One region of the Cognaticolwellia beringensis genome, then DNA from elsewhere that is predicted to be linked to it. Evidence: predicted binding sites of a transcription regulator. Region 1 holds the regulator's gene; each other region holds the start of a gene.
The links. The regulator FliA, encoded in region 1, starts transcription of late flagellar genes. The targets are predictions, from matches to a motif close to CTAAAGNTNNNNNNNNNNNNGCCGATA.
Positions count from the first base shown of each region.

Region 2: pomA (flagellar motor protein PomA) is a predicted target of FliA. The motif match lies at 2,178-2,204, and genes of this name have one in related genera.
Region 3: B5D82_RS00575 (DUF3530 family protein) is a predicted target of FliA. The motif match lies at 1,899-1,925, and genes of this name have one in related genera.
Region 4: B5D82_RS19200 (VC2046/SO_2500 family protein) is a predicted target of FliA. The motif match lies at 1,997-2,023, and genes of this name have one in related genera.

Region 1 is NZ_CP020465.1:398,085-402,304, forward strand. Features, by position in the region: gene flhF (flagellar biosynthesis GTPase FlhF) at 1-1,235, shown strand, start outside; gene B5D82_RS01685 (MinD/ParA family protein) at 1,312-2,154, shown strand; gene B5D82_RS01690 (RNA polymerase sigma factor FliA) at 2,176-2,889, shown strand; gene cheY (chemotaxis response regulator CheY) at 2,939-3,322, shown strand; gene B5D82_RS01700 (protein phosphatase CheZ) at 3,353-4,096, shown strand; gene B5D82_RS01705 (chemotaxis protein CheA) at 4,110-4,220, shown strand, end outside.
Region 2 is NZ_CP020465.1:236,686-240,905, reverse strand. Features, by position in the region: gene thiI (tRNA uracil 4-sulfurtransferase ThiI) at 1-84, opposite strand, end outside; gene B5D82_RS00990 (flagellar motor protein MotB) at 206-1,141, opposite strand; gene pomA (flagellar motor protein PomA) at 1,154-1,918, opposite strand; gene xseB (exodeoxyribonuclease VII small subunit) at 2,314-2,568, shown strand; gene ispA ((2E,6E)-farnesyl diphosphate synthase) at 2,561-3,451, shown strand; gene dxs (1-deoxy-D-xylulose-5-phosphate synthase) at 3,474-4,220, shown strand, end outside.
Region 3 is NZ_CP020465.1:137,547-141,766, reverse strand. Features, by position in the region: gene rapA (RNA polymerase-associated protein RapA) at 1-1,096, shown strand, start outside; gene rluA (bifunctional tRNA pseudouridine(32) synthase/23S rRNA pseudouridine(746) synthase RluA) at 1,193-1,876, shown strand; gene B5D82_RS00575 (DUF3530 family protein) at 1,993-3,009, shown strand; gene B5D82_RS00570 (WD40/YVTN/BNR-like repeat-containing protein) at 3,106-4,176, opposite strand.
Region 4 is NZ_CP020465.1:4,559,367-4,563,586, forward strand. Features, by position in the region: gene B5D82_RS19190 (hypothetical protein) at 296-766, shown strand; gene B5D82_RS19195 (YchJ family protein) at 945-1,433, shown strand; gene B5D82_RS19200 (VC2046/SO_2500 family protein) at 1,430-1,963, opposite strand; gene B5D82_RS19205 (ATP-binding protein) at 2,087-3,379, opposite strand; gene B5D82_RS19210 (response regulator) at 3,456-4,172, opposite strand.

The sequences.
Region 1 (4,220 bases):
AGCAAAATGGCTATGATAAAGCACCTGCAACCCGTGCATTTAATAGTCAAATAGAAAACTCATCGACAAAAGTTAACCCGCGAGCTAATGCTAAGCAGGGTGGTGTACCACAAGATATTGAGCAACAATTTAAAAATTTCACCACGCGTTTAGAGCAAACTACGGAATTGGAAACGCCTGAGGGCGCTGTTAATCAGCAACCTAGTGGCGCTCAAAATGAATCAAATAATATAAACTTCCATGACGCGATTGATCAATCAATGGCGGCTTCTGAGAAAATGAGCTCTCATGGCGAACGTCAAATAAATAGCAGTGAATTTGACCGCATGCAAAAAGAAATGTCTTCAATTCGCCAGCTGTTAGAACATCAAATGTCGGGCTTAATGTGGCAAGATATGGCACAGAAAGATCCAATGCGCGCAGTCTTAGTTAATAAGTTAATGGCCATGGGCCTTAATGAACAAATTGCCGATCAAATTGCTGGTTACGTTCCGGCTAGTACCAATGAACAAGATGCATGGCAGCAAGCAAAACACATAATAGCGCAACAATTAAACACGACTAACAATGACATTATTCAACGTGGTGGTGTTGTTTCTCTAGTGGGCCCAACAGGTGTTGGTAAAACCACGACTATTGCGAAGTTAGCCGCTCGATTTTCACAAATTCACGGCGCTGACCAAGTGGTATTAATTTCAACTGATAGCTATCGAATTGCTGGCTTTGAGCAACTTGCCACTTACGGTCGCATTATTGGTTGCCAAGTTAAGCTTGCTAACGACGGCAATGAGTTAGATAGCCTATTACAGCAGTTTGCACAAAAGAAATTAATTTTGATAGACACTGCTGGCATGGGGCAAAGAGATATGCGCCTAACAGAGCATTTGACTACCTTAATCTCGAATGCTCGTGTTAGAATTCGCAATTACTTAGTGTTAGCAGCCAATACGCAACAGCGTGTAATGCAAGAAAATGTTGAGCGTTTTAAGCGAATTCCATTGGCAGGCTGTATTTATACGAAATTAGATGAAAGCTTGAGTGTTGGTGAAATTATAACCACGTCACTACAAAATGGTTTAGCTATTGGCTATCTTACTGATGGACAAAGGGTTCCGGAAGATATTAAGGTTGCAAATGCTGAGAAATTGGTTACGCTTGCAGATAGAATGGCAATTAAGTCTCAAAGCTCAGGAACTGTTTCCTGGCGGACACCTGTATCAGCCGTAGCAGTATAGTCACTTTACAATAGGCAGAGCAGTTATATCCATTGAATATTTATTTCAATTGGTATTATATAGAGAAGTTACTTAGATGATAGATCAAGCGAGCGGCTTAAGAAAAATGCAAGATCCCCAACTTATAAAAGTCATAGCAGTTTCTGGCGGTAAAGGTGGCGTTGGTAAAACCAATGTCTCGTTAAATACCGCAATTTCCTTAGCTAAATTAGGTAAGAGCGTTTTAGTGCTTGATGCCGACTTAGGATTAGCGAATGTTGATGTCATGCTAGGATTGCGCGTACAACGTAACTTGTCTCATGTGTTATCCGGCGAATGTGAACTTGATGATATTATTATCCAAGGTCCCGCGGGTATTAATATTATTCCGGCCACGTCGGGCACACAATCGATGGTAGATTTAACCCCATCGGAGCATGCTGGGCTGATTCGTGCTTTTAGTGATATGCAAACTAAATTCGATATTTTAATTGTTGATACAGCCGCTGGTATCTCCGATATGGTCTTAAGTTTTTGCCGAGCATCACAAGATGTTTTATTAGTTGTGTGCGATGAACCCACCTCAATTACCGACTGTTATGCCTTAATGAAACTGCTCAGCAGAGATCACGGCTTATTCAAGTTTAAAGTTGTGGCAAATATGGTGCGCAGCCCGAAAGAGGGCCAAAACTTATTCGCTAAACTCTCTAAAGTTACCGATAGATTTTTAGATGTTACTTTAGAGCTTGTCGCGGTTATCCCTTATGATGAAAATATTCGTAAATCGGTTAGAAAACAACAAGCAATTGTCGAAGCATATCCAGATTCACCAGCTTCAATCGGCTTTAAATCGCTTGCCAAAAATATTATTAGCTGGCCAATGCCGAAGCAAGCGTCAGGGCATTTAGAATTTTTTATTGAGCAATTGCTAGAACATTAACCAACAAATAAGTGAGCTATAGTGGTAAAAGTACATACTTATAGTGTTGATAAATCGGTTCTGTTGGAGCAACACACTGTGCTTGTGAAGCGCATTGCTTATCATTTACTTGCCCGATTACCTGCCAGTGTTATCGTTGATGATCTTATTCAATCTGGCATGATAGGTTTACTTGAAGCGTCCAATAATTTTGATAATAGCAAAGGTGCTAGTTTTGAAACTTTTGCTGGCATTCGTATTCGTGGCGCCATGCTTGATGAAATTCGTCGTGGTGACTGGGTTCCCCGCTCAGTCCATAAAAATAGTCGCATGATCAGCGAAGCCATAAAGAACTTAGAAGCTGAACATGGGCGCGATGTTAGCGATGTTGAAGTGGCAGAAAAACTTGATATCACCATAAATGAATATCATCAGATACTAAATGAAGTCAGTTCAGGAAAAATACTTGGCATTGATGATCTAGGTGTCAGCAAAGATGTTATTGAAGTCGCCCACAGCCATCATCAAGATGAACCTTATGCTAATATTGAACATAGTTTCTTTAAAAAATCACTGGCAGAATGTATTTCCTCTTTACCAGAGCGAGAAGCTTTAGTACTGTCATTGTATTACGATGAAGAGCTTAACCTTAGAGAAATAGGTCAAGTACTTGATGTGAGCGAATCTCGGGTAAGCCAAATACACAGTCAAGCGATGCATCGATTAAAAGCTCGTATGCAATCTTGGCAAAGTTAAGTAGAATAATAATATCGTAGAATTTTAAATGTTCTCACCGGAGGGTGTCTTGGATAAAAATATGAAAGTACTTGTTGTTGACGATTTCTCAACAATGAGACGAATAATCAAAAACTTGTTACGTGACTTAGGCTTTACCAATATTTCAGAAGCAGATGATGGTAATACGGCATTGCCGATGCTTAAAGATGGTAATTTTGACTTTGTTGTTACTGATTGGAATATGCCGGGTATGCAAGGCATTGATTTACTTAAAGCGATTAGAGCTGATAGTAATTTATCTCATATTCCGGTCTTGATGGTAACGGCTGAAGCGAAGAAAGAACAAATTATCATGGCGGCACAAGCTGGCGTTAATGGCTATATCGTAAAACCATTTACTGCTGCAACATTAAACACTAAGCTTGATAAAATTTTCGAACGACTTGGTTAGTCATCAATTTTTATTTCGCAAGGCCGTCATATGAGTAAAAATACCAGTGTCCATGTTTCATTAGAGCAAGCTAAATTGTTGGTCGAATATATTGAAAATGATCAACAAGATAAAGCTGATGAGTTAATCGCAGAAATTCAAAGTCCGATTAATTCTGAGCTGTTTGCAGAAATAGGCAAGTTAACCCGTCAATTGCATGACTCTTTGAATAATTTTCAAATTGACTCACGTTTGAGTGACTTAGCTAATGCTGAAATCCCAGATGCAAAAGAAAGGTTAAATTTTGTTATTAGCCGCACGGAAGAAGCAGCGAATAAAACTATGGATGCGGTTGAAGCTATTTTTCCGGTTGTTGATCAAATTCAACAACAAATAAGTAGCGTGAAACCACTGTGGCAGAAACTAATGCACAATGAGCTTAATATCAGTGAGTTCAAGGCTTTATGTATAGATATCGACGGGCTACTGAAAACAACCGAAAAAGATTCAAATAAAATTCACCGCTTAATGACCGACGTTTTGATGGCGCAAGACTTTCAAGACCTTACCGGTCAAGTCATTCGCAAGGTCATTGATTTAGTGCGCGAGGTTGAAGTCAGCTTAATAAGCATGTTGACTGCGTTTGGCATTTCATCGGAACAAAATAAACCGAATCACCTACCCAAAGTGGGTGAGAACTTAGTCGAAGGCCCAATCATGAACAGCCAAACTCGAAACGATGTTGTTTCGAATCAAGGCGACGTTGACGATTTATTATCAAGTTTAGGTTTTTAATAGGAGTTACTAAATGTCATTTGAACAAGATGAGGAAATTCTTCAGGATTTTTTAATCGAAGCTGGAGAAATACTTGAGTCCTTGTCTGAGCAATTAGTTGAGCTTGAAAATGACCCGAATAAT
Region 2 (4,220 bases), 160 kb from region 1:
CGATTCTAAAATCTTAGTAAAACGCTTACGCACCGGACGGCTTTTAATCGTAATTTCAGCCTGTAACTTAACAATAAATTTCATTAACAATAATACCCACACCTAGAATGGCGCGCATTATATATTAAGCACAGCCATAAAAAAAGGAGTACATCATTTGTACTCCTCACTTAAGCTTGCTTCACTGCAAGGCCATTAATTATAGTTAACGGATGGAAATGGGTTCTGTTTCTTTCGCTTTTCCTTGATTAATCGCAATTTCAACACGACGATTACGACGGCGATTTAGGCGATTATTATTAGGCACCAAGGGTCGCGTATCTGCATGACCTACAACAAGCAAACGTGATTGATCAAACCCAGGTACTTTAATAATTTCATGTGCTATAGCTACTGCACGTTTACTTGATAAGTCCCAATTAGAGGTAAATAGCTCAGAGCTGATACCTTGATTATCGGTATTACCAGAGATCATTATTTCACCCGGGACTGTGTTTAATAACAAACCAATTTCTCGCATAATAGGCTTAAATTGCGGCTGTAAGAATGCCGAACCTGATGGAAATGAACCGTTTTCGCGTATTCTAATAATAACTTGCTGGCCCAGTGACTCTAGTTCGATTGCACCGTCTTGTATTTGCTTTTCTAATTGTTCTGCAATTTTTTTCACTAGCTCGTTCACTTCTTCTTGTGACGCTTGCTCTAGCTCTTCTTTTGCTTGCTGTATTGCTTGTTCTGCCATTTCATCTGCGGTACTTTGTGATTGACCACCTCGCTCAGCGCCACGCTGCTCTTGACGCCCCCCAGCTTCGGTTTCATCACCCGCTTGAAACTCCAACATTTGTTGGGTCATTTCCATCGTTTGTTGCTGAATAACTTCAATAGGCGTTGGCTCAGGTTTACCGGGACGAAACTCCTGAGCGATAATACTGGTACCTTTAGGAATATCTTTCACTTCTATTTTGTTTTGCACGCCAAAAGCAAACTTCATTGAGCCAGCAATTTGCTTGAACTTTAGAACGTCCATTTCTGAAAATGATAAAAGTAAGACGAAAAAACACATCAACAGCGACATTAAATCGGCGAATGTTCCCATCCATGCTGGTAGCCCTGGGGGTGGACATTTACATTTATCTGCCATAATTTACTCCCGCTACTCTTCGGTGGTATCAACAACTCGCTTACCTTCAGCAAGGTAGTTCTTCAATAAACCTTCAATAACACGCGGGTTTTGGCCATCTTGAATACCTAAAACTGCATCAAGCACTAATTCTTGATTCATTTTTTCTTCTGCCAAACGTAGCTTTAATTTATTCGCGATAGGTATCGCAATAACGTTAGCTAAAAACGCGCCGTATAACGTGGTTAATAGTGCAACCGCCATTGCGGGTCCAATCGCTTTAGGGTCGTCCATATTGGATAACATAGCAACCAAACCAATCAGCGTACCTATCATACCCATAGCGGGTGCAACGTCGGCTAATGCCATCATCATATTAGAACCCGTTTCATGACGTTCGGTCGTAAGATCAATATCTTTTTGCATGGTCGCTCTTACGACATCCGCATCATGACCATCAACTAACATGTCGACACCCTTTTGCATAAAGGCATTAGAAATTTCAGCTTCTTCTAAGGCTAAAAATCCCCCCTTGCGAGCTGCGTCTGCCATTTCAACTGATTTTTCAATTAACTCTTCAGGCTTTTCTAATTTAAACATGAAGGATTTGCCGATAATTTTCCCGATCCCGAAAAACTGGCCTAAATTATAATTGGATAAGACAACAAAAATTGAGCCACCAAATACAATGATCACCGACTGAGCATCTATAAACATGCCAATGTCACCAGCGAGTAACATCGCCATAACCAGTAACCCTATTGCACCGACTATGCCTATTAACGTTGCTAAATCCACAAATGCCTCCGATAAATTTTCTTAGATATACTGATACCAACTCAAATAAATAATTGAACATTTCAAGGTAACTTAAAGCTCCAACATCTGCGTTACTTTCAATCCCAATAGCCCGCTATTGCTCAATCAAACGCCTTAATCTTGAATATTTATATTACTTTCAATTGTTCACTTACTTAGCTCTGTTGCTATTACTATTCTGATAATACCTGATGAATAGGTCTTACGCGAATACTTATATTTTTAGTTATAGCTCTATTATCGCCCATATTGTCAATAACTTAAGAAGATAATAGGAATACTGCCTATATCAGCAAAAATTCATCATTAATTGACCCAGCGCCCCAGCTAAGGTAAGTTTGCGCCTAGAGTTCATATCACGCTAAAAAAAGTCCATGGCCAGAAAAAAAATTGAAAATTTAAGCTTTGAAGAATCATTAGTTGAATTAGAAACAATTGTACAAAATTTAGAGCAAGGGGATCTTAATCTTGAAGACTCAATGGCTTTATTTGAACGTGGCCTACATCTGAGCCAACACAACCAAGAAAAGCTTAAAGGTGCCGAACAGCAAATTAATATTTTGCTAGAAAAAAACGGCCAAGCCCAGTTAGAAAAATTTAATACCAACGAGACAAACAGCAGTGAATAAACTTGCATATATTGATGATGTACAAACTCGCATTAATGATTATCTAGGTAAAAAACTCGAAAGCTTAGCCATTAACGATGAGAAATTATTAGATGCCATGCGTTACGGCTTACTCATTGGTGGCAAACGTATGCGCCCCTATTTGGCGTATATCACTGGCGCAACATTAGATGCAGAACAAGGCGATATCGATGGTGTTGCAGCGGCAATAGAATGTATTCATGCTTATTCGCTATTACATGACGACTTACCTGCAATGGATGACGATGATTTGCGCCGCGGTCAACCGACCTGCCATAAAGCTTTTGATGAAGCGACTGCAATTCTCGCCGGTGATAGTTTACAAACGCTAGCTTTTGATATTATCGCCAATCATGATTTTTCAAAGGCCGTTGATGCTAAGCGTATTAATTTATTGCGCTACTTAGTCAATGCCGCTGGTTATCAAGGTATGTGCGGTGGCCAAGCGTTAGATTTAGCCGCAACCGGTCAAGCAATTACGCTGGCAGAATTAGAAAACTTACATTCTTTAAAAACAGGAGCTTTGCTTGAAGCTTCGGTAAAAATGGCTGCCGAGTGCAGTAATCAGGCAACAACGTTCGATAAAGAACAATTAGCCCTATATGCGAAACTTATGGGCTTAGCTTACCAAGTGCGTGATGATATTATTGATATAACATCGACTGAAGAAGAACTTGGGAAACCAGCAGGTTCTGACCTTGCCGCTAATAAAAGTACTTACCCTGCACTACTAGGTTTACAAGGCGCACAAGAAAAAGCAGAAAACTTATATCAACAAGCGCTTCAAGCTTTAGCCACTTTGCCCTACAATACACAAAGCTTATCCGACTTTGCGACTTTTATTGTCAGCCGCAAAAATTAACTTTAAAATTTAATAGAATAATATGACTATAAACCTAGCTAAATACCCTTTACTGGCCAACATCAATTGTCCGGATGATTTACGAAAATTAGATCAAAAGCAATTAACAAAAACCAGTGAAGAGTTAAGACGTTATCTGTTAAATTCAGTCAGTAAAAGTAGCGGTCACTTTGCCTCAGGCTTAGGCACAATTGAATTAACTGTTGCCTTACATTACGTTTATAACACACCATTTGACCACCTGCTTTGGGATGTTGGACACCAAGCGTACCCGCACAAAATACTTACTGGCCGACGTGACCAATTGCACACTATTCGACAAAAAGACGGCTTGCATCCATTTCCATGGCGGGAAGAAAGTGAATACGACGTACTTAGCGTCGGTCACTCAAGCACCTCAATTTCTGCAGCCTTAGGCTTAGCCGTTGCAGCTGAACAAGAAGCAAAAAATCGCAAAGTTGTTGCCGTAATTGGTGATGGTGCAATGACAGCCGGCATGGCATTTGAAGCATTAAATCACGCTGGTGATATCAAAAAAGATATGTTGGTTATTTTAAACGATAACGAAATGTCAATTTCAGAAAATGTCGGTGCTTTAAACAATCATTTAGCAAAAATGCTTTCAGGAAGCCTATATACTGGGATCCGTGAAGGTGGTAAACGCATACTTAAGAATATTCCACCGATCAAAGAATTAGCCAGTCGTGCAGAAGAACATTTAAAAGGCATGGTCGTGCCAAGCACCTTCTTTGAAGAGCTAGGCTTTAAC
Region 3 (4,220 bases), 260 kb from region 1:
GACTATTCGTATTCACGTGCCTTATTTTGAAGACTCTGCGCAAAGTTTACTGTTTAAATGGTATAAAAAAGCGTTAAACGCATTTGAGCATACGTGTATTACTGGCCATGCAGTTTTTAACGCCTTTGGTGAAAAATTGTTTGATTTAGCACTTAGCGCCAGTTGGGATTCTAATGAAGCGGAAACGTTGATCAAGCAAAGTCATGAGAAACATTTAACGATCAAACAAGACCTTGAATCAGGCCGAGATAAATTGCTTGAGTTGCACTCTTCGGGCCAAGGTAAAGCACATGCCTTAGTTGAAAAAATTGAAAAGTTAGATCAACAAATTCATTTACCACAATTTATGTTTCAGTTATTGGATGTTTTTGGCATTCAACAAGATGATAAAGCCGATAATGCCATTGCTCTGCAACCTTCTGAGCATATGTTGTGTACTAACTTCCCTTGCTTACCTGAAGACGGTACAACGATTACTTTTAACCGTCATACCGCACTAGCAGTTGAAAACTACCAACTTATTACCTGGGATCATCCTATGGTACGTGGTGCTATGGACCTTGTCCTGTCTGATGAAATAGGTAACTCAAGTATTGGCCTATTGAAAAACCCGGCACTGCCAGCTGGTACATTTTTCTTAGAGTGTATTTTCACCTTAGAAGCTATTGCTCCGAGCAATTTGCAACTGGGCCGTTACTTGCCTACTACACCTATTCGCATATTAGTTGATAAAAATGGTAACAACCTTGCCGATAAAGTTAGCGAAACAGTATTAGATCAACAACTGTCACCGGTGAAAAAACAAGTGGCACTGCAATTAGTTAAAGCATTAAGAAGCCAAGTGGCTCCGTTAGTTGCCAAAGCAGAAGCACATGCCGATGCGCAAATTTCTTCTATCCAAGCAAAAGCGCTTGCTGGTATGCAAGTAGCCATGGATGAAGAACATCAACGTTTAACGGCGCTAAAAGCAATAAACCCAAGTGTGCGTCAGCAAGAAATTGACTTTATTTTGATGCAAAAAAATGCCTTAGCTGAATATATTGAAAAAGCACAAATTCAGTTTGAAGCTGTGCGGTTAATTGTTGTCAGCAACTAGGCTATGTCGCACTAACGACTGATGACAAAAGATAGTAAGGCTACGCATATTGTGTAGCCTTTTTGTTTCACGCAAGCTCAAAAGGAATACCTTAAAATGGGTGCTAACCCTGATTTTATTTATCAGCCTCCAATGAGTCCTTACCTTGATATTGTTTATCAAGATAACGATATGGTTGTCCTCAATAAACCTAGCGGGCTATTGACGGTACCCGGTCGCTTGCCTGAACATCAAGACTGTTTACAAAATAGAGTGCTAAAAGTGCTGCCTACGGCAACCGTGGTTCATCGCTTAGATATGGCAACATCTGGCATTATTTTAATGGCACTGAATAAACCTGCCCATGTTGCAATTAGCCGTCAATTTGAAAAGCGCTTAACGCAAAAAAGTTACATTGCTCGGGTCTTTGGTAAAATTGAAAAAGCTCAGGGCTCTGTTGAACAACCGTTAATTTGTGACTGGCCAAATAGGCCAAAGCAAAAAGTAGATCATGAAAATGGCAAAGCCGCACTAACCCATTACAAGGTTTTAAGTTATCGCGAAAACAACGATAAAAAAATAACGACATTAGTTGAATTGACACCGGTAACAGGACGCTCTCACCAATTACGGGTCCATATGCTTTCTCTTGGTCATCCAATACTTGGCGATCGACTTTATGCCCACGAGCAAGCATTAACAATGAGTAATCGCTTGCAATTACATGCCAAAATGCTACAAATAACGCATCCAGTTTCTGCGCAAACATTAACATTTACAAAAGCCTGCCCCTTTGATTAACACCAAAAGTTACTGAGGTTAATTAAAGAAAATTTCGCTTACGTCGATACTATAGACAGTACGCGTTTGGTAGCGCCACCCTGTTAATCAATTATCTGTCAGAGGAAAGTTACTTTATGCGTTTGAAAATAAAACCATTATTTAGTTTCATTATATTAGCGACATCGATCCTACTGGTTAATAGCTCTCAATCATTGGCCTTTGACCCTTTTCAAGAAGTACAAGAGCCACTAAAAACAGTAGAGAAAACTGAGAACACGACTAAAAAGGGATCAGAAGCGACTAAAAGCACAGAACCTGAGGTTGAGGTTGAAAACACTGAAGTTGAGTCCATAAAAGGCACGGAAGCAGAAGATGAACATCAACACCACGTCATCATCAACCCACCTGTTAATTCGTTTGAACAGCAACAACAAGATATTAAACACTACTTATCGCAAGAGAAAATCAGTTCAATAGTTGTTGATTCTGAAAATTATCTGACGGCGGTTAATGCACACACCACGGCAATTAACAAAGGTACTCTGCTGTTAATTCCTGATTGGCAACAAAGTATAGCAACACCTAACGCACTAAATCAGCTACGTAAGAATATGCCACAGCATGGCTGGACAACCATTACCTTACACCCTCCGAGTAAACCAGAAAACTACCCATCACAAGCATTAATGGTGCAAGAACGCAGCACGGAAGATATCGAAACTTTAACAAGCTATGGCAAAAAATTAGCCGATATTATGCTAGCGCTCATTGAGAAAGCTAAAAGTTATCCTGGCGTCATTATTGTTGTTGCAGAAGGTAATCATAGCGCAGTATTGCTCGATATTTATCAACAAGCGTTAGTGGGTGCACCCGCTGCATTTGTTATGCTCAGTAGCTATATGCCGACAATACCAGCAAGCGATAAAATAGCGCAGCAATTGGCAGCAACAGATTATCCCATACTTGATTTATATTTAAAGCGCGATCATCGATTAGTCATTGCGAATGCAAATATAAGAAAAAATGCCGCTAAAAGAGCATTGAAAGTTTATTACCGACAAAAGCAATTAAGCAATCAAGTTACCGGTTACTACCCTAAAAACACCTTAACAACAGAAATTATAAGCTGGCTTAGCACCATCGGCTGGTAAAGTTTTCTCAAGATAAATATAACCCATTTCATAGCCTATTTTAGAATAAAGCTAAGCATAAAGTTAAGCATAAAGTTAAAGGGTTTTCAGCTACTCTCAATGACTAGTGCGATAGATGGCGACTTTTCCTTGTGCTCCGGCAGCTAAAAACAATCCATTACCACTAGCTATGGTATAAAAACCCTGGTCGTCTTTATCGGCAGATGTATCGTCAAACGCTTGCCAATGTTGACCGCCATCAGTAGAAATATCACTGCCAGTTTTACCACTGGCAATACAGATATTATCGCTACAGCTCATTGCGGTAAGTAAACCCCGTTGCCCCGCATCAATTGGCCGCCATTGCTTAGCTACAAAAGTGGCAATATTGGCGTAACTTGCGGGTCTCTGTAGATAATCTCCACCTAGCACAAAAACCTGCTGTTGATTGTTCAAAGCTAATGCATAACCGCCTGCGGTTTGTGTTTGTTGAAAAAGTGGTACACTTTGTCTTTGCCAACTTTCTCCCCAATCACTGCTGTAATAAACCGAAGCTGAAAAGCCACCCGTAGTTAACCAAGCTTGACCATTTTCACCCGTAATAAGCGTATTACCACTAGCGGCAAAAGCGGCTTCTTTGGGTAATATTTTAGGTAGTTTTAACCGCGCGATTCTTCGCCATGTTTTGCCCGCGTCTTCGGTCTTTTTAATAACATAGAAACCGTCAACGGGATCGCCCAATAATAAACCCATGGTATTATCCCAAAAGGCGATGGAATCATAAAAGCCCTTAGCATCTTCATTCTGTAGTAGTAATTGCCAAGTTATGCCTGCGTCTATTGTTTTATATAAAACAGATTGCTCGCCTTCTCCAACACCCATTACAATAGCGGTGTTATTATCGAATAATGCGATATCACGAAAGTCGGTATTATTATCTGCAACTACCGAGCGATCTAGCCAAGTTTTACCCGCGTCTTGGCTAACATAAACCGTATTTTCACTGCCGGTGATCCAAAGTGAATTTTGATACACTGCACTGCCACGCAACGACGCCTTTTTAGCTATATCTATTCTTTGCCAGGGTGTTAATTGTGCCTGCACGGTGAACGACACATTAACAGCAATAAATAGCACAACAATTGAGCACATTTGAAACAATTTACACGGAGAAATTTTTACAGTCATTTACTTACCATAGATTACAAGTGGAAGCCTTAGTATCATGATTT
Region 4 (4,220 bases), 500 kb from region 1:
TGAATATCTAATTGTCTTTTTGTCTTATAACAAATTATGTATTCCCTTTATCCCTAACACTAGTCAATTTTAGAATATGGCTGTAATACCATTTATTAGCTAGGTCGACTCTAGACGAAGGAAACAGCGCTAAACAGGTTATTCTTTAATTAATAACGCTGTAATAAAATTTTTGACGCAGAATAACGAGTGGGATAAATATAAATCACATGCAACAGAAATAGATCAAATAATACTTGAAATAACAGCTCAATCGATATACTGTATGTTTATACAGTATATCGAGGTTGGTACTATGATTAACATCAATAAAATAGATTTAGAACTAAATAACAGTAGCTTAGCTATAAATAACGCTGTAGAAAGTCCGCGTGAAATAAGTTTATCTTCTACATGGTGTAATATAGTACCTGTGAATAGTCCTTATGACTTATCTGAAAAATACCAAGATATTTGTCAAAATCATCATGATGATAACAAATGGATTTTAATGATTAATCCTGAAAACAATTCACTAGAACAACTCTCTAGTATGGGTAAAATTAATCCTGAAAAAATACTAAGAGTTAATGCAAATAAGGTTAATGTCAGCCTAGAGCATATTAAAAATACGTTATTAAAGGGTACTTGTTCAGCGATGATTTTGTCAGATACTAATTATAATGAAGCTCAACTAAGAGAAATATCGCGTTGTGCTGCTTTAGGAAAAACCCACTGTATTTTATTACAAAAAACAGATTCTCAACAAACCAAGCAACTTCATTAATTCACTAAATTAGTTCAATGGGAGTATGCTAGCAATAGGTTAATCTGTAGATATTAATAGTATCCGCATTGCGGTTATCAATAGGGCAAAAAAAAGGCCTGAAAAAGCTATAAATGATTAAACCATACTGGTGGTCATGATAAACTAGCTAAAATTTTAATAGCAATAGCCTATTTACATGTTATGTCCATGCGGCTCAGAACAAGCCTATACTGAATGTTGCCAACCATTTGTAATGGCAAGTAAACCCGTTAATTCCCCCGAACAACTAATGCGTTCACGCTACTCTGCCTATGCAAGTAAACAAGCAGAGTATATTTACCTCACTTATGCAAAGTCTAGCCAAGTTGAGCAATCAGTTGAAGATATTGCACAATGGGCTGCACAAACAACATGGTTAAAGTTAATTATTCACTATGCCAGTGATCATCAAAAAAATTTAGCTCGCAATGAGAATGCTCAAGTAGAGTTTTCCGCCTTTTATCAGCACAACGGTCAAATTTGGCAAATGCGAGAAATATCTAATTTTGTGATGGAAGATGGTAAGTGGCGATATCTTGATGGTGATGTCTCAGATAGCAAATTGTGTAATAAGCCCAAAAGAAATGAACTTTGTTTTTGTGGCAGTAATAAAAAGTTTAAGCAATGTTGTGCAAAGAATTTTTAGGCAACAGCATTCATTAATGGCGCTTTCACAATCGTTGTTTGTACTGCAGCTAACCAAGCCTGAGCATTAAAATCAGCCCTTTGTTGTGTTTTTTCAATTGATTTATCTTGGTGTTTTTGTTGGCAATACAAACTTGTATTAGTCATAACAGACTGACTTATATGTTTGGCATCGTCACGAAATACTAAAGGTTTAGGGTTAAGCGAGTTAGTTAACCGTAGATGTTCTAACTGCTGTAATTCTATTAAGCTGGCCTGATTATACATACTTATATCTTCAACGTTATTTAACGCGATAGGCGCTTCTTTGGGTAATTGAAAATATTTTCGTAGTTGCGCTGATGTCGTGATTTTTTCAGCAGTTTGTGAAAGTGGTAACTTGAATTGGCTATGCGCTCTAACATCGTCTGTTAGCATAGCGAGTAGAAGAGAAAAATCAGCACGACGATCATGTTGAACACTTTCGCTAAGCTGCTCGCCTAACTGAAGTTCATGAACAAGTATGTCGTTTGATAAAGCGTCTAGTGTCAAAATAATCTACTGTTTTACTGCTGATAATATTACTATCGGCAGCGTAATAAATTACTTTAATATTTCAGATAACTAATAATTAATTTTTACAATAATTACAATCTGTTGGACAATTTTTGTGCACTAAGCAATAACATGCTTAATTGGCCAACTTAATATAAAAGTCGCTCCGCCATGTTCACTGTCAACAACGGAAGCACTACCGCCATGCCATTCCATAATCCGGCATACAATGGCTAGACCTAAACCAAAGCCACCTGTTTCTCGGTTACGAGATGTATCACCGCGAGAAAAAGCGTCAAATATAGTACATTTAAAGTCATCAGACACTCCTTCACCATTATCAGTAACTTTTATTTGACAGTGATCATCTTTTTGCATGATGGTGATGTCTATTTCACCTTTACCGTATTTTATAGCATTTGAAATGTAATTATTTAAAGCTCGTCCGATAAATTGACGGTCAGCCTGAACGCTAACATCTCCAAGCATATTAATAATATTAAAATTTTGATCAAATTGTTGATAATTACTGACCTGCTTTTCAACAATTTCAACCAATGACTCTTCATTGAAGTTCAGTTCTGGTCTGTCACTATCGAAACTAGCATAAATCAACATTTCATTAATTAATTGCTCTAACTCACAAATATCTTTGCTAATAGCGGTGCGATATTTTTCTTGTTTAGCTTTATCATCGGTGCAGCCTAACATTTGCAAGGCAAATTTAGTGCGCGCCAAAGGGGTACGTAATTCATGTGCAACCGCAGTTGATAACTCTTTATGAGCATCAATTAAACGCTTGATTCTACTGGCCATAGTATTAAATGCAGTTACCATGGGCTCAGTCATCTTAGAACTTGCTTTGGGTGCTACAACATCAAAACTTTCTTGACCAAAGTCGATGGCTGTTTTTCTTAATTGATCCAAGTCACGAGATAGAGGCCGTAACCAAAAAAACAATATACAAGCTAAACATGCTAACAGAATAACGCGAATTAATGCTTCTACTCTAGGCCTAGTAGGCATTTTAGCTGGTCCTAAAACAATCACCGTGCCAGCACTGTTAATTCTGTGATGAATTTCTACGGCGTCATTATCATAATATATATGGGTATTATCTTCTTTAATAACGTCATTACGTTGATGGCTAATTATTTTTTCTTGTTGCTCTGACATTAACTTTAACGGTAACTGCCATTGCTTTGCAGCACCAGATATTATCTCTTGCCATTCATTTTCTGGATGTTTTTCTAAATAATTAGAAAGCGATAACAACATGCTTTTATAGCCAGTATAGGATTCAATATCTTGTTCAAGATATGAACTCCACACTTCATCTAGCATCCAGGAGAATACGATAAAAATAGAGATAATAAGAAAATATAAGCTGAAGAATGAGCGACCAAGTTTCATCAAAATGCCTAAAAAGAGAGGAGAATTACTGATGAGATGGCGTAGCAGCCCATCAGCTTACACAATGTAATAATGATTAACTCCACGCATCTGGAACAAATAGATAACCTTGTCCCCAGATGGTTTTAATACGAAAAGGTGTTTCATTACTATCATGCAATTTTTTACGTAAGCGCGATATACGAACATCAACACTTCTATCCATGCCATCGTACTCACGACCAACAACCGCTTTATAAATATAATCACGATTTTGTACTTCGCCTGAGCGACTAGCTAATAACCAAAGTAAATCAAATTCTTGGCTAGTAAGGTCTACATTTTTTCCATGCAATGTCACTTGTCTAGAGCCACGGCTAATATGTAGTTCTCCACAATCAATTTCAGCGTTTTCTTTACCTTCAGAAGGCAGTTGACCACGGCGTAATAGCGCATTTACACGCGCTAATAGTACTCTTGGCTCTACTGGCTTAATGACATAGTCATCAGCACCAATTTCTAAACCTAGTACTTGATCAAAGTCAGTACCTTTCGCTGTAAGCATTAAAATCGGGCCTTTGTAGCCAGGTCGTAAGTCTTTACATACCGCAAAACCATCTTTACCCGGTAGCATAATGTCTAAAATTATTAAGTCTGGCACGAATTTATCAACTCGTTTTTCGACCGTATCTCCTCTGAATTCTTGCTTAACGTGATAGCCTTCACTTTCTAAAAACTCAGCGACTAAATCCGACAACTGGCGATCATCCTCAACGAGTAATATCTTCTTAACTGACAATTTACTATCTGACATTAACTTGCTCCTACTTTGTTACGCTGCATTAACAGCATTTCATGGTTG